One region of the Acidovorax sp. GW821-FHT10E03 genome, then DNA from elsewhere that is predicted to be linked to it. Evidence: predicted binding sites of a transcription regulator. Region 1 holds the regulator's gene; each other region holds the start of a gene.

Region 1 (4,920 bases):
GCGGTTCTATATTTTCGGGCTGGTGCTCTATCCGCAGGACTTCATCTATCTCACGGGCCTGCTCATCATTTCGGCGCTGTCGCTTTTCCTGTTCACGGCCGTGGCGGGGCGGCTGTGGTGCGGTTTCGCCTGTCCCCAGACGGTCTACACCGAAATGTTCATGTGGATCGAGCACAAGATCGAAGGCGATCGCAGTGCCCGGCTGCGGCTGGACAACGGGCCCTGGACCTTCGAGAAGATCCGCAAGAAGTTTCTCAAACAGGTGGTATGGATCATCGTGGCGCTGTGGACGGGGTTCACGTTCGTGGGCTATTTCGTTCCCATCCGCGAGCTCGGCGCGGAACTGCTGGCGCTGCAGGGCAACTGGCAGATATTCTGGGTGCTGTTCTACGGCTTTGCCACGTATGGCAATGCGGGCTACATGCGCGAGCAGGTGTGCAAGTACATGTGCCCCTACGCGCGCTTTCAGAGCGCGATGTTCGACCGGGACACCCTGATCGTGAGCTATGACGTGGAACGCGGCGAGCCGCGCGGCCCGCGCAACAAGACGATCGACCACAAGGCCAAGGGCCTGGGCGACTGCATTGACTGCACCCTGTGCGTGCAGGTGTGTCCCGTGGGCATCGATATCCGCAAGGGCCTGCAGTACGAGTGCATTGGCTGCGGACTGTGCGTGGATGCGTGCAACACGGTGATGGACAAGATGCACTACCCCCGGGGGCTGATCCGCTTTTCCACGCAGAACGGCGTGGCACAGCGCTGGAGCCAGTCGCAGATCCTGCGGCGCGTCCTGCGGCCTCGCGTGCTGATCTACACCGCCGTGCTGGTGGCACTGTGCGTGGGCATGATGGCCAGCCTGGTCACCCGCACGCCGCTCAAGGTGGATGTGGTGCGCGACCGCGCGGCCCTGTCGCGCATCGTGGCGGGCGGCAAGCTGGAGAATATCTACCGCCTGCAGATCATGAACGCCACCGAAGGCCCCCAGCGCTACCGCATCGGCGCCCGCGGCCTGGACGGGCTGGAGGTGGCCTCTGAAGCCGAGGTGGACATTGGCCCCGCGGAGTCCCGGTGGGTGGCCGTGCGCCTGCAGATACCGTATGGCTCCGCGCCCCCGGGCTCCCATGCCGTGCAGTTCGATGTGCAGGCGGTGGGCGCTGCGGCCCATGTGACCGAGAAGTCCGTATTCCTGGTGCCCCGATGAGGCGACGTGCACCCCGGTGCACGGCCCCGGGGACGTTGTATGACCGAGAAGATTTTTGAGGAGCAAGCACCCATGCCATCCAATCCAGCCATCGGCTCCGCCCCCGCCACCGCTGCGCCCTGGTGGAAATTCGGCCACGTCTGGCTGATCATCGCCGGCCCTGCCATCGTCATCGTGGCGGGCTTTGTCACGCTGTGGCTGGCGATTTCGCGGCCAGACCCCGTGATTGCCGAGGACTACTACCGCCAGGGCATCGAAATCAACAAGACGCTGGAGGCTCCGGAGAAGAGCCTGGCCCCGGCCATGAAGGGCCGCAACCACGCGGCAACGCCGGTTCAGGACCAGCCACGCTGAAACCCCTGGCCGAGCAGCGGGTCTGCGCGGCCTTACCAGGAGACAACCCCGATGTGGACGCAACGCCTGATGTGGATTGCATGGCCCGCCTTTCTGATGGCGGGCGCGATGGAGATGCTGGTTTTTGCGATGGTGGACCCGCAGGACCTGCATTGGTTCGGGCAGCCGCTGGCCCTGTCGCGCCAGGGCGTCTACACGCTCGCGTTCTTTGCGTTCTGGGCCATCACCATGGCCTCCAGCGCGTTGACCACGCTGCTGGCAATGTCGCCCTTTGAACTCAACCGCTGCCCCGTGCCCGAAGGCGAGCGCCCTGATGATTGCCGAAAGACATCATCCTGCCCTTGAACAGCGCACCGGCCGAGCTCCGGTGGCAAGGCGTTGCCGGGACGAGCGGACCTGGCTCGCCTTGCTCAGTGGCAGGCGGACTGGTTGTTCACGATGCGCTTGAGCGCGTCGGTCTCGAGGATGCGGACATGGCGCTGCTTGACTTCGACAATGCCTTCTTCCACAAACTTGGAGAAGGTGCGGCTCACGGTCTCGAGCTTGAGGCCCAGGTAGCTGCCGATCTCCTCGCGCGTCATGCGCAGCACCAGCTCGGACTGCGAGAATCCGCGGGCGTGCAGGCGCTGCACCAGATTGAGCAGGAACGCTGCCAGGCGCTCCTCGGCACGCATGCTGCCCAGCAGCAGCATCACGCCGTGTTCGCGCACGATCTCGCGGCTCATGATCTTGTGCACGTGGTGCTGCAGCGCGGTGACCTCGCGGGACAGTTCCTCGATGCGGTCAAACGGCATGACGCAGACCTCGGCGTCTTCCAGGGCCACCGCATCGCAGGTGTGGTGGTCATTCACGATGCCGTCCAGGCCGATGATCTCGCCCGCCATCTGGAACCCCGTGACCTGGTCGCGTCCGTCCTCGGTGGCCACGCAGGTCTTGAAAAAGCCGGTGCGGATGGCATAAAGCGAGGTGAACGACTCACCATTGCGAAACAGCGTGCCGCCGCGCTTCACCTTGCGGCGAACTGCAACGACCTCGTCGATGCGGTGCAGTTGCTCTTCGCTCAGGCCCACCGGCATGCACAGCTCGCGCAGGTTGCAATTGGAACAGGCGACTTTGATGGTGAGCGGGTTCATAGGCACAGGGCGGAGTTAGGTTTCGAGCATACCGCCCGATGGCCGAAGAGGGAGTCTCTTGGAGGGCGGGCAGGCGACTGACATGCATCAAATTGTCGCTGTTCCGGCCACTCCATCACTTGATTCATGTCAAGGACATGGGGGGCAGCTTACGGCACAGTCAAGGTGTACGCAAGGATTCGCCCCATGACCGCTGTTTCGCCTGACCTGCTGCGCCGTTTTGACGTACCAGGCCCCCGCTATACCTCCTATCCGACGGCCGACCGGTTTGTGGAAGCCTTCGGCCAGGAGGACTACGCCCTCGCCCTCGAGCAGCGCCGCATGGGCACCCTGACCAAGGCGCTGCCCTTGTCCCTGTATGTGCACATCCCCTTTTGCGAGTCGCTGTGCTACTACTGCGCCTGCAACAAGATCATCACCAAGCACCACGACCGGGCTGAAGTCTATCTGCGCTATCTCAGCCGCGAGATCGACCTGCACACGGCGCACTGCGGCACGGGCCAGGTGGTGAGCCAGCTGCACCTGGGCGGCGGCACCCCCACCTTCCTGTCGGACGATGGCTTGCGGGAACTCATGGCGATGCTCCAGCGCAGCTTCACCCTGGCGCCGGGCGGGGAGTACTCTATCGAGGTGGACCCCCGTACCGTCAATGCCGACCGGCTTGCCGTGCTCGCGGAGCTTGGATTCAACCGGCTGAGTTTTGGCGTGCAGGATTTTGACCCCGAGGTCCAGAAGGCGGTGCACCGCATCCAGCCCGCCGAACAGGTGTTTTCGCTGGTGGAATCCGCGCGCTCGCTCGGCTTCGAATCGATCAATGTGGACCTGATCTACGGGTTGCCGCGCCAGACGCCGGAGTCGTTCGACCGTACGCTGGCGCAGGTGGTTCAGTTGCGGCCTGATCGCATTGCGCTGTATGCCTATGCCCACCTGCCGGAGCGGTTCAAGCCCCAGCGCCGCATCCTCTCCGCCGAACTGCCCGCAGCCTCCGGCAAGGTGTCGATGCTCTCCCGTTCGCTCGACGCGTTCATGGGCGCCGGCTATGTGTATGTGGGGATGGACCACTTCGCGCTGCCGGAGGACTCGCTGGCCGTCGCCAAGCGGCAGGGCCGCCTGCACCGCAACTTCCAGGGCTACAGCACCCAGCCCGACTGCGACCTGATCGGCCTGGGCGTGTCGGCCATTGGCAGGGTCGGCGCCACCTACAGCCAGAACGCCAAGACCCTGGATGAGTACTACGACCTGCTGAACCAGGGGCGTCTGCCCGTGGTGCGTGGCCTGGCCCTGACGCGGGACGACCTCGTGCGCCGCGCCGTCATCATGTCCTTGATGTGCCAGGGAGAACTGCTGTTCGAGCCCATGGAACAGGCCTGGCTCCTCGATTTTCGGCACTATTTCTCCGCCGAACTGGCGCAGCTCGACACCATGGCCGAGCAGGGGCTGGTCAAGGTGAGGCCCGACGGTGTCGAGGTCACGGCCATGGGCTGGTTCTTCGTGCGCGGCATCGCCATGGTTTTCGACCGATATCTGCAGGCAGACCGCAACCGCGCGCGTTTTTCACGCATCATCTGAATCCCATGCTTGCAACGGTTGCCTCGACTGCCTTGTTGATGGGGCTCGTTGGCGGGTCCCATTGCCTGGCCATGTGCTCGGCACCTTGTGGCGCCGTGGTGGGGCAGGGGAGCGCGGGCTGCGCATCCGCCCCGGGCGCCGGGGCGCCGGCGGAGGGGGCTCCCCCGAAGGTGCAGGCGGTGCGGTGGGCACCGCGCGGTGGCGTGGCCCGGCGGGCCGTGGCCTTTCATGCGGGCCGCCTGACAGGATATGCGCTGGCGGGCGGGCTGGCCGCCCTGGCCATGGACAGCCTGGCGTGGATCACTCAGCAGTCCATGGCACTGCGCCCGGCGTGGACCTTGATGCACGTCGCGGTGATGGCGTGGGGGCTGATGCTGATGGTCCAGGCGCGGCAGCCGCTCTGGGTGGAGCAGGCGGGCCGTGGCGTGTGGGAGCGCGTGCGGCCTCTGGTCCGTGCACCGGGGGGCATTCTTGCCGCGGGGTTTCTCTGGGCGCTGATGCCCTGTGGCTTGCTGTATTCGGCGCTGCTGGTGGCTGCCTTGAGCGGAGGGCCCCTGGAGGGCGCATTGTCCATGGCGCTTTTTGGCATTGGCAGCGGCGTCTGGCTGGTCGGCGGGCCCTGGGCCTGGACGCGGTTGCGGGCCCGGCTCAACACCGTGCGCG
Region 2 (4,920 bases), on a different contig from region 1:
CTGATCTTCACGCAGTATGGCAACGAGGCCTACACACGGGGATTGAATGTCTACACGACCCTCAACGCGGCAGAGCAGGAAGCTGCCTATGGGTCGCTGCGCCGGGGCATCATGGACTACGAGCGGCGACAGCAGTACCGGGGGCCGGAGAAGTTCGTGGCCTTGCCCGCCGCAGCCCAGGAGGTCGAGGATGCCATTGACGACGCATTGGCCAATCACCCGGACAACGGGGATGTCCTCTCCGCCGTCGTTCTGGAAGCCTCTCCCCGCAAGATCATTGCGGCCCGGGCCAATGGCGACAACCTCGAGATCACCGGCGACGGCCTGAAGCCCGCGCAGTCGGGCCTCAGCGACAAGGCACCGCCGAACATCAAGATTCGCCGAGGTGCGGTGATCCGGGTCGTGAAGACCCCCAAGAACGCCTGGGAGATCACACAACTGCCTGAAGTCGAGGGCGCGTTCGTGGCCCTGGACCCGCGCAGCGGGGCCATCCGGGCCCTGGTGGGTGGGTTTGACTTTGACAAGAACAAATTCAATCACGCGGCCCAGGCGTGGCGCCAGCCGGGGTCGAGCTTCAAGCCCTTCATTTATTCCGCGGCGCTGGAAAAGGGGTTCACGCCCGCTACGGTCATCAATGACGCCCCGCTGTTCTTTGACGCCGGCGTCACGGGCGGCCAGCCGTGGGAGCCCAAGAACTACGACGGAAAGTACGACGGGCCCATGAGCATGCGCACCGGCCTGGCCAAGTCCAAGAACATGATCTCGATCCGGATCCTGCAGGCCGTGGGCCCCAAGACGGCCCAGGAATGGGTGTCGCGTTTTGGCTTCGATGCGGAAAAGCACCCGGCCTACCTCACGATGGCCCTGGGCGCGGGTTCGGTCACGCCGCTGCAGATGGCGACCGCCTATTCCGTGTTCGCCAATGGCGGATACCGTGTGAATCCCTGGCTGATCGCCAAGGTCACGGACCACAAGGGCCGCGTGATCTCGGAAACAACGCCACCGGTGACCAGCGAGCAGCCCCGCGCCATCGACGCCCGCAACGCCTTCATCATGAACAGCCTCCTTCAGGAGGTGACACGGTCCGGCACCGCCGCGCGCGCGCAATCCACGCTCAAGCGCCCGGACCTTTACGGAAAGACCGGCACCACCAATGATTCGGTCGACGCCTGGTTCGCCGGCTACCAGCCCACCATCGCCGCCGTGACCTGGATTGGTTACGACACGCCCCGCAACCTCGGAAGCCGCGAAACCGGGGGCGGACTCAGCCTGCCGGTATGGATCAATTTCATGGAACGCGCGCTCAAGGGTGTGCCTGTCATGGAACCCACGGTGCCGGCTGGCGTCGTCAACGTCGGCGGGGAGTGGTTCTACGAGGAGTACGCCCGCCACAGCGGCATCTCCAGTGTGGGCATTGATGACCGATCTGCGTCACCGGCGGTGGCCCCGCACGCACCGCCCCCGGCGGAGGAGCGAAACCGCATCCTGGACCTGTTCCGCAACTGACACGGCCGGGACTATCAGAGTCCCAGCCTGGGGGGGCAGCAAGCTTGAGCCAGGCTGAGGCGGTTTCCCTAGGCCGAGAACTGCAGCGGCAGGCCCGCTTGCCGGGCTGCGTCCCGGCTCAGGCAGTCAAAGAACTCTCCCGCGCCCTTGGTGTCTTGCCATGCCTGGCCATCGAAACGGTAGTGGTAGCCACCGGAGCGCGCCGCCATCCAGACCTCGTGCAGCGGCTTTTGGAGATTGATCACGATCTGGCTGCGGTTGGGGAAGGTCAGCGTCACCATGCCCCCCGAGCGCTGGGCGTCCACATCGGCCTCGGTCGCGTCGTTGATACGATCACAACTGCGCTCGACGGCCAGAAGCAGTTTTTCGGCGTGGTCCAGGAATTCAAGGTCGGTCATTACAATTTGCGCATGTTGATAGCTTCCCAAATTCTAGTCAGGACGCTTGTCCTTGCCGCCAGTACGGCGGCCCTCGCCGGCTGCGGCCAGCGAGGCCCCCTGTATCTTCCCAGCAGCCCCGCGGCTGCACAGCGCGCAACCCTTCCGCAGACCCTGACACCCAGCGTCGGCACGACCACGCCCGCCCAGGCACCGGCGGCTGCCGCGTCGCAGCCGCGTTAAGCCGCGGCGAATCGCCGGCAGGGGCCAGCGGCCCACCTGGCTGCCACTACCAATGCCGAGGTGCTTGATTTCCATCAAGGACACCTCGAAGGGTCAATCGTACAGTCCGTGCTTTATCGCACTGCAGGATGGCCATGGCCCTGGAACTCTACCGCGACAAGAATCACGCTTGTCTGATGTTCACCGACCTCATCGAGGAAGACGGCCAGGCCGTGCAGGCCAACCAGTTCCTGATCGTGGACGACGACACGGGCGCCATCATCGATCCCGGCGGCAACCTCGCTTTCAACGAGCTGTTCATGGGAATGACCAAGCATTTCCCGCCACACAAGCTGTCGTACCTGATCGCCTCGCACGCGGACCCGGACATCATTGCCTCGCTGGACCGGTGGATGACCAGCACCAAGGCAGACCTGGTGATCTCGCGCGTGTGGGAGCGTTTCGCCCCGCACTTCACCAAGGTCGGCAAGACGGAGAACCGGGTCATCGGGGTGCCTGACAGCGGCGGCCACCTGCCGCTGGGCCGCCATGAACTGGTGCTGCTGCCTGCGCATTTCATGCATTCCGAAGGCAATTTCCATTTCTACGACCCGGTCAGCCGCATCCTGTTCACGGGCGATCTGGGAGTGTCCATGATGTCCGGTGCCGAGGCACGCGTGCCGGTGACCGACCTCAAGGCGCACATCCCGCGCATGGAGGGGTTTCACCGCCGCTACATGGTCTCCAACAAGATCCTGCGGCTGTGGGTGCGCATGGCGCGGCAGCTCGATATTTCCATGCTCGTTCCGCAGCACGGCGCGCCGATCATCGGCAAGCAGGCCATCAGCGACTTCATGGACTGGATCGAGAACCTGATGTGCGGCATCGACCTGTTCGACGACCGGGCCTACCAATTGCCCACCAGCTACATCGATCCGGTGACCCGGCAGCTGCGGCCCGGGCTGGGGCGGTAGCACGGGCCGTTTGCTTGATCTTCAATAAAAACAGGGCCTGGCGCTTTACTGGCAATCGTAGATAGCTATATATTTTATAGCAATCGACCTAGCATCCCATCCGCATTGCGTTACCGGGCCCCAGCGGCCGTCCGGCGGGGAGCCGCCGCCCCCTGCGCCGCCTGCCGCTTGCGCAGCCGGTGCCACAGCCGCCAGCCGAGCAGGGCCGCGAGCACCACCGCGTAGACCGCCACCTCGCCAAAATCGTTCTTGCCCGCGCGCATCCAGAAAAAATGCAGGATGGCCAGCCCCGCCACCGCGTACACGCTGCGGTGCAGGGCCTGCCAGCGCCTTGCACCCAGCGCCTTGATGGCGCGGTTGAACGACGTGGCGGCGAGCAGCGTGAGCACCAGCAGCGCCAGGGACCCCACCAGGATGAAGGGCCGCTTGACGATGTCGCGCACGATGTCGGCCACATCAAAGCCCATGTCGAACCAGGCGTAGCTCAGCAGGTGCAGCAACCCATAGAAGAACACGAACAGCCCCAGCATGCGCCGAAAGCGCGCGAGCTGGGGCGTGGAGGCCAGCACGCGCAGCGGTGTCACCGCCAGCACCAGGCACAACGCGCGCAGCGTCCAGTCGCCCGTGGCGCGGATCAGGGCTTCGGCAGGGTTGGCCCCCAGTTCGTTGGCGGCCGCGGCATACACCAGCCAGGCCAGCGGAAGCAGGCACAGCACGAACACCACGGGCTTGGCGGCAGGATGGAGCAGCAGTTTTCGCATGGGGGCAAGGGCCGGGCCGGGCTTTCGCCACCGGACGTGACGGCGAAGCCGGGCGGACGCGGCGGTCAGTAGAACTTCTTGAGGTCCATGCCCGCGTACAGCTGCCCCACCTGGGCTTCGTAGCCGTTGAACATCAGCGTCTTGCGCTTCTTGGCAAAGAGGCCGTCTTCGCCAATGCGCCGTTCGGTGGCCTGGCTCCATCGGGGGTGGTCCACCTCGGGGTTCACGTTGGAGTAGAAGCCGTACTCCTGTTTGGCCGCCTTGTTCCACGCCGTGCCTGGCTCCTTCTCGACAAAACGGATCTTGACGATGCTCTTGGCACTCTTGAATCCATATTTCCAGGGCACCACCAGGCGCATCGGCGCGCCATTCTGGTTGGGCAGCACTTCGCCGTACATGCCGAACGCCAGCAGCGTCAGCGGGTGCATGGCCTCGTCCAGGCGCAAGCCCTCCACATAGGGCCAGTCAAGCACGCGCGAGCCGACAAACGGCATGGTGGCCTTGTCGGCCAGCGTCACGAATTCCACATACTTGGCGCTGCCTTGCGGCTCCACCCGCTTGATCAGTTCGGACAGCGAATAGCCCACCCATGGAATCACCATCGACCAGCCCTCCACGCAGCGCAGCCGGTAGATGCGCTCTTCCTGGGCACTGAGCTTGAGCAGGTCTTCCATGCCGTACTTGCCAGGCTTCTTCACCAGCCCTTCGACTTCCACGGTCCATGGCGTGGTCTTCAGGGTGTGAGCGTTGCGGGCGGGGTCGGCCTTGTCGGTGCCGAACTCATAGAAGTTGTTGTAGGTGCTCGCGTCCTTGTAGTCGGTGAGCTTTTCCATCGAGATGGCGCCCGGCACGGTGGACTTCGCACTGGCCAGCGCCGCCAGCTTGCCAGGACGCGCGACAGTGCCCTGCTGTGCCAGCGCCTCGCGCCCGGCCCAGGCGGCCAGTGCCGCGCCCGCCGCCCCGCCGGCCATCAGCCGGAGCATCCTGCGCCGCTCCTCGTACACCGAGCGCGGCGTGATCTCGGAGGAATGCGGGTGGTTGAAACCCGGTTCGCGGGATGGAATCAGCATGGGTGTCTCC
Region 3 (4,920 bases), on a different contig from region 1:
GGCGGCCGGACGACCAGCGCTCGGTGGAGCGGAACACGGTGCTGAAACCCGTGCGGGGGTCCATGCGCATCACCCAGGGGGTCACCGGCTGGCCGGTGAGGCGCGCCCAGCCTGCGCGCAGCGCCCACACCAGCGCCAGCACCATCACGGCGACCAGCAGGCTGGCGAACAGCACCAAGCCCATGGCGATGACCACCACCCGCAGCAACAGGCGCACAACGCCCGCAACAAATTCATTCAAACGACACCTCTCCTTCACAACTTGGGGTCGGGATTGCAGCCCTGGCCAGCGCCGCAATCCCTTTCCCGGCCCACATCACTCCTGCGGAGCCACGCCGAACTGGAACACACCCGGCTCCAGCACGGGGTTCACGGTGACCGGAATCACGCTCTTGGGCGGGAAACGCCCTTCCAGCAACAACTTGGACAGCGGGTTCTCGATGCGCTGCTGGATCGCCCGCTTGAGCGGCCGCGCGCCGAACACCGGGTCGAACCCCACCTTGGCCAATTCTGCCAAGGCCGCATCCGACACCTGCAATTCCAAATCCATCTTGGCCAGCCGGGATTGCAGCAGCTGCAGCTGGATCCTGGCGATCGAGGCGATGTGCTGCGCGTCCAGCGCGTGGAACACCACGGTCTCGTCGATGCGGTTGAGGAACTCGGGCCGGAAGTGGTTCTTGAGCTCGCCCCACACCGCTTCCTTGATGTCCTCGGAGTCCTGTCCGACCATGGCCTGGATCAGGTGCGAGCCGATGTTGCTCGTCATCACGATCACCGTGTTCTTGAAGTCCACGGTGCGGCCCTGGCCGTCGGTCAGGCGGCCGTCGTCCAGCACCTGCAGCAGCACGTTGAACACATCCGGGTGGGCTTTCTCCACCTCGTCGAGCAGCAGCACGCTGTAGGGCTTGCGGCGCACGGCCTCCGTGAGGTAGCCACCCTCCTCGTAGCCCACGTAGCCGGGCGGCGCGCCGATCAGGCGGGCCACCGAGTGCTTTTCCATGAACTCGCTCATGTCGATGCGCACCAGGTGGTCCTCGCTGTCGAACAGGAAGCCCGCCAGCGCCTTGCACAGCTCGGTCTTGCCCACGCCCGTGGGGCCCAGGAACAGGAACGAGCCCGTGGGGCGGTTGGGGTCACTCAGGCCCGAGCGCGAACGGCGGATGGCGTTGGCCACGGCGGCGATCGCCTCCTCCTGGCCCACCACGCGTTCATGCAGCTTGGCCTCCATCAGCAGGAGCTTGTCCTTTTCGCCCTGCATCATCTTGGCCACCGGAATGCCCGTGGCGCGGCTCACCACCTCGGCAATTTCTTCGGCACCCACCTGCGTGCGCAGCAGGCGGCGGGTGGCTGGGGCGCCGTCCTTGCCATCCTCCTGCGCCTGCGCTTCCTTCAGCTGCTTTTCCAGGTCGGGCAGCTTGCCGTACTGCAGCTCGGCCACCTTGTTGAAGTCGCCCTTGCGGGTGAATTCCTCGATCTGGAACTTGAGCTTGTCGATGGCTTCGCGCACGTGCGCGCTGCCCTGCGCCTGGGCCTTTTCGGACTGCCAGATCTCGTCGTAGTCGGCGATTTCCTTTTGCAGCTTGGCGATCTCTTCCTCGATGAGCGCAAAGCGCTTTTGCGAGGATTCGTCCTTTTCGCGGCGCACGGCCTCGCGCTCGATCTGCAGCTGGATCAGGCGGCGGTCGAGCTTGTCCATCACCTCGGGCTTGGAGTCCATCTCGATCTTGATCTTGGACGCGGCCTCGTCGATGAGGTCAATCGCCTTGTCGGGCAGGAAGCGGTCGGTGATGTAGCGGTTGGACAGCTCGGCCGCGGCCACGATGGCCGGATCGGTGATGTCCACACCGTGGTGCACCTCGTACTTCTCCTGCAGGCCGCGCAGGATGGCGATGGTCGCCTCCACGGTGGGTTCGCCCACGAGGATCTTCTGGAAGCGCCGCTCCAGCGCGGCGTCCTTCTCGATGTACTTGCGGTACTCGTCGAGCGTGGTCGCGCCCACGCAGTGCAGCTCGCCGCGCGCAAGCGCTGGCTTGAGCATGTTGCCCGCGTCCATCGCGCCCTCGGCCTTGCCCGCGCCCACCATGGTGTGCAGCTCGTCGATGAAGACTATTGTTTGCCCCTCGTCCTTGGCCAGTTCGTTCAGCACGGTCTTCAGGCGCTCCTCGAACTCGCCGCGGAACTTGGCGCCCGCGAGCAGCGCCGCCATGTCCAGCGACAGCACGCGCTTGTTCTTGAGCGACTCGGGCACCTCGCCGGCCACGATGCGCTGAGCCAGGCCTTCGACGATGGCCGTCTTGCCCACGCCGGGCTCGCCGATGAGCACCGGGTTGTTCTTGGTGCGGCGCTGCAGCACCTGGATGGCGCGGCGGATCTCGTCGTCGCGGCCGATCACGGGGTCGAGCTTGCCGATGCGCGCGCGCTCGGTCAGGTCGATGCAGTACTTGGCCAGGGCGCCGCGCTGGCCCTCGGCCTCGGCACTGTCCATCTTCTGGCCGCCGCGCACCGCATCGATGGCGGCTTCCAGGCTCTTGCGCGTCAGGCCGTTGTCCTTGGCGATCTTGGCGGCCTCGCCCTTGCTGTCGATCACGGCCAGCAGGAACAGCTCGCTGGCGATGAACTGGTCGCCGCGCTTGATGGCCTCCTTCTCGGTGGCCTGCAGCACGCGGCCGAGCTCCGGGCCGCCCTGCACCTGCTCGTTGCCCTGCACCTGGGGCAGGCGCTTGACGGCGGCCTCGGCCGCTGCCAGCAGGCCGGGCACATTGGCGCCCGCGCGCTGCAGCAGCGCCTTGGGGCCGTCGTCCTGCTTGAGCATGGCCACGAGCATGTGCACGGGCTCGATGTAGGCGTGGTCATTGCCCAGGGCGATGCTCTGGGCATCGCTCAGGGCTTCCTGGAACTTGGTGGTGAATTTGTCGAGACGCATGGTGGATGTCCTCCGAATTGCAGAGCACTTGAGGCGGGGTATGCCTGATTTCAAGACACTGCCCCTGCCCACCGATTGACCTGCGTCAGCGAATCATCCAGCCGATGGCTTCCCCATTAGCTACCATTTTTATAGCTGCCAGCGCTTTACCATCAAGCGCTAGCGGCTGATTTCTCTCGAAACTCCGGACCAGGTACCGGCCCAGTGGGCCCGCAGGGCCGTGCGCCGGCCGCCCCGCAAGGCCAGCAACCCCAGAAGGGCAGCCAGCCCACCCAGGCCCCCGGCCGACAGCGTGGGGATCGCCACCGGACCAGGCGCCAGCAGCACGGGGACGACAGGGTCGTTGATGGTGCCATCCTGCGCGCCAAAGCTGTCGTCCCCCCAGCCACCGTCCGTCACATCGTAGGTGACGGTGTTGCCGCTGATCTGCAGGTTCACGGGGTCGTAGTATCGGCTGGAGGAAGGGCTGTCGGGTGTGGGCCCGTACTTCTTCACGGTGAAGCCCGTGAGGTCTGGAAAGGTCACCGCCACACGCACCGTCTCACCCGGCTGGCAATGGATGAGCCGCAGGCGGAACGCCCCGTGCGGCAAGGTGGCGCCGGGGTACGGCGCCGGCGCCGCCACCGGGCCGGTGCCCGCCAGGTCCAGCTGGCAGCCTGTGCTGCCATCCACCACGCCCACGTTGACGGGCCCCGACCCGGTGTTCGTGGGTGTGGGCAGGGTTTCAAAACGCGCCTGCACGGTGCAGGCGGCCGTCACCGCTGCCGTGGTGTAGGTGCTACCGGCCAGGCTGCCGCCACAGCCCGCCACGGACGCGATGCGGTAACCCGCGCCGGGCGTGACGGTGAAGGCCTGCGTCTGTCCCTGCGCCACGTCGACCGTGCCGGTCGGGCCGATGCTGCCACCCGAGCCCGCCAGGGCCGTGACCGCGTGCCGGACCGTCTGGTCGCGGACCACGGTGATGGTGTACGTCCGGCGGGCCACGCCGTTCTGCGCGAGCACCTCCACCTGGATCACATTGGTACCCGGCACCAGGGCCAGGGGCGGCGTCGCGGAGCCGCTGGCCACGGGCGTGCCGTTCACGGTGATGGAGGCCCCGGCATCGGCGGCGACGGGCGTCAGGGAAAGCGCGGTCACCGCATGCGGCACGCCAGCCGCATACGCCGCCACCTGCGGCTGGAACGCGGGGCTGAGGACACCCTGCGACAGCGCCAGGGACGCCAATGCGGCATCGGCCGACGGGGAGGCATTCATCAGCACCGTGATGCCCGCGATACCGTTGGCAATGGCGACGTCCGGCCTGCCGTCGCCATTGAAATCGGCCACCGCCATCTGCTCGGCCGTGCCTCCGGTGAACCGCGCGACAGGCAGGCCCAGCGCGCCCACCCCGGCCTGCCCGCGCAGGATGGCGATCCCACCCGACGCGTCGGCGCCCACCACGTCGGGCAGCCCGTCGCCATCGAAATCCGCGGCCGCGAGCGCCTTGGCCGCGAGCCCTGCGCCGTACTGTCCCACCACGCCCAGCGCCTGCCCGGGCGCCGCGGCCAGGGACGCGATCTGCGTGCCGGCGGCCGTGAACACCCCCGCCCGCCCCGCGACGCCCCACCCCGCGACCGCGCCCAGCGGGCCGGCCGAGACAGGCAGGTAGACCGGCTCCAGCGGCTGCGAAGCGGCGGACAGCGAAGTGCCCACGGTGCCCGCCGAGGTCGCGGCCACCAGGTCGGTGCGCCCATCCTGGTTGACATCGACCGGCGCGAAGCCCCGCACGCCCTGCCACACCGTCATGTCCAGCATGTCGACGGCGCCTTGGGGCGTGACGCCCACCCATCGGATGGCTTCGAGCGAGCTGGTCGTCTCCAGCGCCCACACGGCGGCATGGGCAGGGTAGCCCGGCCCGCGAAATGTCCCGGTGACGATCGACCTGGGCGACAGCCCGGTAAAGAAACCCTGGCCCGCCAGGGAGAAGTCGCCCGCCCCCCGGCCCAGATAGACCATGA
Region 4 (4,920 bases), on a different contig from region 1:
AGGGGGACGCACCCGGTGGCTGGCAAAGCCAGATCCACGGGTGCACTGGCGAAGGGCGTGCCTGTTCCACGAGCTGTGGAATGTGGGATGCGCTGGTGCGCGGCGCCATCGAGAACTGAAATGAAGAACGGCTCCTTTCGGAGCCGTTCCTCATGGGGGATGGCGCTCAGTCCCTCACGACCAGCACCGGGATGTGCACCACGCCCAGCACGCGCTGCGTGACGCTGCCCAGCACCAGCTTTTCAAGCCCGCGGCGGCCGTGCGAGCCCATCACGATGAGATCGGCGCCCGTGCTTTCCAGCGCGCGCAGGATGCCTTCATGCACTGCGTGGCCTTCGCCCACCACGGTGGTCACCGGCACGCCAGCCTCGGCCATGGCCTTCTTGGTGGCATCCAGGGCGCTGTTGGCCTCGGCGGTGGCCGCGTTGATGTACTGGGCCTGGCCGTAGGCGAAATCAGCCCCCACGCCCGTGAAGGGATAGGGATCGACCACGTAGACCGCCGTCACGGCGCTGCCAAAGGTCTTGGCCAGGGCCGCGGCCTTGGAGACCGCGAGCATCGAGGTGTTGGAACCGTCGACTGGAACCAGAATGTGCTTGAACATGGTGCTTCTCCTTGAGTTGAGTGTGGGACCTGGCTTGTGGCCCGGCCATGGACATCAGTTTGAACGCCCACCATACCGCGCATCTTGATTCGCATCAAATCGGGCGCACTCCCTTGCCGGCGTTCAGCGGCCCGCAGGGGCCTGCCCGACCACATCCGCCCCCTGGAAACCACCCCGGCGGCAGGTGACCACGAGGGTGTCGCGATACCCCCCCTCGGCCAGGGGCTGGATGGGCGTGGATTCATGGATCATGCGCGCGTCGTCCAGCAGCAGCAGGGACCACGGCTCGGTCAGCGTGAAGCGCTGGCCGCTGGGGCCCGCCGCCTCGAACACCCGCGTCTCGCCGCCCTTGATGCCCTCGCGCCCCACGAGGAACACGGCCACCAGGTCGACGCCGTCGCGGTGGGCGCCCTCGGGGGTGGGCCGGCCAATGCCGTCGGTGGTGTCGATGCGGAACTGGTGGGCCTCGACGAACCAGGATGCAGGCGCCTCGGAGCGCGCAAACACGGCATCGGACACCCCGGCCAGCGCTGCCAGCAGCTGCTGCCACACCGGCCGGGCGACGGTGGCGGGCTCCATGGGGGCAAACCAGCGCTCCATGCCGCCATGCAGCGCGTTGTACTCCACAGGCTGCCAGTGCGCGCGGTGCGGCACCTGCCGCACCTGCCCGTCCTGCACCACAAAGCAGGCATGGCGGCGGCGGCGGTAGCGCCCGCCGTCTTTGAGGAAATCATCGGGGGGCAGCCCCGCCCAGTCGCCGTTCAGGCCCAGCAATTCCGGCAGGGCGCAGCCCGTCCAGCGGGCCACGTCCGCCGGCGACAGGACGGCAAAGCCGTTCTGCCGCAGCTGGCTGGCGACATCCTGGGGGGCGGTGAAGGGGGGAGAAAAAGTGACTTGGGCCATAGAGGCCCGAGCTTAACCGCTGGTGCCGGCACCGCGTCTGCGATGGCGCAAACGCGGTGCAGCGCGGCGCGGCCTTGCAGGGAGGTGCGCCGCGCGGTCCGTCAATCAGTCAGTCGCGGTGGCCATGTCCATGGCCCTTGCCATTGTTGCCGCGGCCCCGGTCATGGTCGCGGTCCTGCTTGCCGCCGTGGCGATGGTCGTCATCCCACCGGCGGTCATCGCGGCCAGGGCCCCGGTGCGGAGGGCCACGGCGTGGTGGCGGCTCCTGCACGAAGTACACCGGCTGGCTGCACGCGTTGTAGCGCGCACAGTGCTTGCCCCAGTTCTTGGCATGGCCGGGCGGCACGTAGAGGTAGATCGGCGAGCGCGGCACCACGACCGCGGGGCGGTGGATGATGACCGGCTCGGCATACAGCAGCGGCGGCGGTGGCGCATTGCCGATGTTGATGCGGCCGTACACGCCGGGGGCCAGCTCGCCGCCCACCGTGGCATTGATGTAGGTCTGCGCATGCGCGCCGCCCGCCGCGGCGAGCAGCAGCGCGGCCGCCGCGCCAGACAGGAGGAGACGGATCGTGGACATCGTGGTCATGGTTGTGGTTTTCATCGGGAACTCCTTGCTTGTACCGCCCGGAACAGCACACGATGTGCGGCTGCGGTGCGCGGACCCTGATTTGTAACAAAGCCCGCCCTACCCTAAACCCGAATCCGCGCAAAAGATGTAAGCAAATGGCGACAGAACCGGGCTGCCCGCCGCCGCCCCACGCCGCCTGAAGCAGGTTCATCCGGCGGCCCGGCGTGCCCGGCAAATGCGTGCAGCCGCCGGGCTTGGAGTAGCATGTGCCACCACCCGCTTCGGTCCAGGAGACAGCGATGCCCCACGAACGCCGCCACTTTGTCCGCGTCGGCTTTGACGCGCCGGCCTTGCTGACCACGTCCACCGACGCCTTCAGCGTCCACGTGCAGGACCTTTCGCTCAAGGGCGCGCTGCTGGTGGCACCCGCGCAGGCGAACCTGCAGACCGGCATGCTGTGCCAGCTCACCATTCCCTTGGCCGAAACCGGCAACCACATCGCCATGTCCACCGAGGTCGCGCACGTGGAGGGGCTGCACACCGGTCTGCTGTGCCGCGGGATCGACCTGGACAGCGTGACCCACCTGCGCCGCCTGATCGAGCTGCAGCTGGGCGACCCCGCACTGCTCGAACGCGATCTGGGCGAGCTGACCGCGGCCTCCTCCCTTTCCTGAACAAGCGACGGCCCCCGGCGCCGAAGCCGGCCGGGCTTGCGGCAGGCGCAGGCACAGGCAGGCCCCGCCCTTGACCGCGCCGTGCCTGCCCGGGCTCGGCATGGCCATGGCATTCATCACGGCATCCCTCACGGCATCCATTCATTGACACTCATCAATTGACGTTCCGACGGCACGCCCCATAATAGATTCATAAAACATGAATCTTTAAGCACCATGCCAGACCAAGCAACCACCGCAGCCACCATCGACGTGCGCGCAATCGCTCTCCGCGAGCGCCATCCGTCCATTTTTCTCGCCTTTGGCAAGCTGGCTGCCGGGCAGGCCATGGACCTGGTCAACGACCACGATCCCCGGCCGCTGTACTACCAGTTCCAGGAAGAACTGCCGGGCCAGTTCACCTGGAGCTACCTGGAGAACGGGCCCGCGCAATGGCGCGTGCGCATCCAGAAACAACGCGCCCCAGGCCACGGCAGCGGGCAATGCTGCGGCGCCTGCGGCGGTGCGTAGCCCGGGCCGGGGCCCTACCGCCATGGCACTCCCTATCGGCATGGAAGAACCGCGCCCCGCCCCGTCCCGGCGGTTGGCCCTGTTCGCGCTCGGTTTCCGGCCGTTCTACCTGCTGGCAAGCGTGTTCGCAGCGCTGTCCGTTCCCTTGTGGGCGCTGCAGTTCTCCGGCGCGCTGGGCCGCCCCTATCTGGCGGGCCCGCTCTGGCATGCCCACGAGATGCTGTTCGGCTTCGCGCTGGCGGTCATCGTGGGCTTTCTCTTCACCGCCGGCCGCAACTGGACCAACCTTCCCACCCCGACGGGATGGCGCCTGGGTGCGCTGGCCGCCCTGTGGGTGGCGGGACGGATTCTGGTGCTCACACCCTTCGCAGCCACGGCCGCCGTGGTGAACGTGGCGTTTCCGCTGGCCGCGGCGGCCAGCCTGGGCATTGCGTTCTGGAAGGCGCGGAACCAGCGCAACTATTTCTTTGTGGCGCTGCTCCTGCTGCTGGGCGCCGCCATGCTGCTTTTCCATCTGTCGCAGCTGGGCGTCTTTCCCGTCCCCGCAGGGCTCGGCATCCGGATCGCGCTGGACGTGGTTCTTTTCATCCTGGCCGTCATGGGCGGGCGCGTGATCCCGATGTTCACCAACAACGGCGTGGCGGGCGCGCAAGCAACCCGGCGGCCTGCCGTGGAAAAGGCCGCGCTGGGATCGGTGCTGGCCCTGCTCGCCGCGGACGCCACGGGCCTGGGCGGATGGCCACTGGCCACCATCGCGGCATTCGCCTGTCTGGCTCACACCTGGCGCTGGGCGCTGTGGCAGCCCTGGACGGCGCTGCGCGTGCCGCTGGTCTGGGTGCTGCACATGGCCTATCTCTGGATTCCCGTGCACCTGCTGCTTCGCTGCCTGGGCGACCTGGGCCTGGCGGCCTCCTCCCTGGCCACCCACGCCCTGACGGTGGGCGCGGTGGGCGGTCTCATCATCGGAATGATGACGCGCACCGCGCGCGGCCACACGGGGCGGCCCCTGCGCGCGGACCGCTGCGACACCGCCTGCTACCTGCTGGTGCTGCTGGCCGCCGCCGTGCGTGTGGCGGTGCCGCTCGCCAGCCCCGCGCAGACGGTGCACGCCAGCCTGCTGTCCGCCGCCCTCTGGTCGGCAGGCTTTGCGCTGTACGCCGTGCGCTACTGGCCGGTGCTGTCCCGCCCACGGGCCGACGGCCATCCGGGGTAGCGGCCGTGCGCCGCGCCGCCGTCAAGGCCATCTCCACTCCGGCGCCAGCCCACCGGGTCCGTGGTGCGTGCGTGGGCGCGTGCGCGCGGCTGGCCGTGCCCTCCCTCATGCCGGTGCGAAGAGGTAGTCCTGCAGCTCCAGCCGGCTTTGCACGCCCAGCCGTGTGTAGATCTGGCGGCGGTGGTAGGTGGTGGTGTTCTCGCTGATGCCCATCCGCGTGGCGATCTGCGCCTCGGGCAGGCCGCGCGCGAGCCAGTACGCAAGCTCGTGCTGGCGCTGCGGCAGGCCCAGCGCGCGCAACGCGGGCAGCAGCTGCGCCACGCGCGAGACCCGCTGGGTGATGTGGATGCCCGCCGCCCGGCCTTCGCCGGCCGCGGCAGCCATCAGCGTTGCGCGCAGCGAAAACGCGCCGCTGGCGTTGCGCAGGTCCAGCTGCGGCGGCGCG

Evidence for each region. The regulator FNR, encoded in region 1, switches genes on or off when oxygen is low (the NO sensors DNR and NnrR bind a similar motif). The targets are predictions, from matches to a motif close to TTGATNNNNATCAA.
Region 2: the regulator FNR is predicted to act here: its motif matches at 2,191-2,204, upstream of AC07OD_RS20870 (oxygen-binding di-iron domain-containing protein).
Region 3: the regulator FNR is predicted to act here: its motif matches at 2,999-3,012, upstream of clpB (ATP-dependent chaperone ClpB).
Region 4: the regulator FNR is predicted to act here: its motif matches at 2,897-2,910, upstream of AC07OD_RS26580 (DUF2249 domain-containing protein).

Annotation. Positions count from the first base shown of each region.
Region 1 covers NZ_JBWKMU010000001.1:389,544-394,463, forward strand. The annotation lists gene ccoG (cytochrome c oxidase accessory protein CcoG) at 1-1,201, shown strand, start outside; gene AC07OD_RS01830 (FixH family protein) at 1,274-1,555, shown strand; gene AC07OD_RS01835 (hypothetical protein) at 1,607-1,900, shown strand; gene fnr (fumarate/nitrate reduction transcriptional regulator Fnr) at 1,966-2,688, opposite strand; gene hemN (oxygen-independent coproporphyrinogen III oxidase) at 2,875-4,257, shown strand; gene AC07OD_RS01850 (sulfite exporter TauE/SafE family protein) at 4,263-4,920, shown strand, end outside.
Region 2 covers NZ_JBWKMU010000012.1:91,569-96,488, reverse strand. The annotation lists gene AC07OD_RS20885 (penicillin-binding protein 1A) at 1-1,506, shown strand, start outside; gene cyaY (iron donor protein CyaY) at 1,575-1,904, opposite strand; gene lptM (LPS translocon maturation chaperone LptM) at 1,917-2,126, shown strand; gene AC07OD_RS20870 (oxygen-binding di-iron domain-containing protein) at 2,261-3,079, shown strand; gene msrQ (protein-methionine-sulfoxide reductase heme-binding subunit MsrQ) at 3,190-3,840, opposite strand; gene msrP (protein-methionine-sulfoxide reductase catalytic subunit MsrP) at 3,906-4,910, opposite strand.
Region 3 covers NZ_JBWKMU010000002.1:263,715-268,634, forward strand. The annotation lists gene AC07OD_RS04365 (hypothetical protein) at 1-241, opposite strand, end outside; gene clpB (ATP-dependent chaperone ClpB) at 317-2,923, opposite strand; gene AC07OD_RS04375 (IPTL-CTERM sorting domain-containing protein) at 3,083-4,920, opposite strand, start outside.
Region 4 covers NZ_JBWKMU010000018.1:68,369-73,288, forward strand. The annotation lists gene AC07OD_RS26560 (universal stress protein) at 167-604, opposite strand; gene AC07OD_RS26565 (2OG-Fe dioxygenase family protein) at 728-1,507, opposite strand; gene AC07OD_RS26570 (hypothetical protein) at 1,617-2,111, opposite strand; gene AC07OD_RS26575 (PilZ domain-containing protein) at 2,378-2,752, shown strand; gene AC07OD_RS26580 (DUF2249 domain-containing protein) at 2,969-3,262, shown strand; gene AC07OD_RS26585 (NnrS family protein) at 3,285-4,475, shown strand; gene AC07OD_RS26590 (helix-turn-helix transcriptional regulator) at 4,581-4,920, opposite strand, start outside.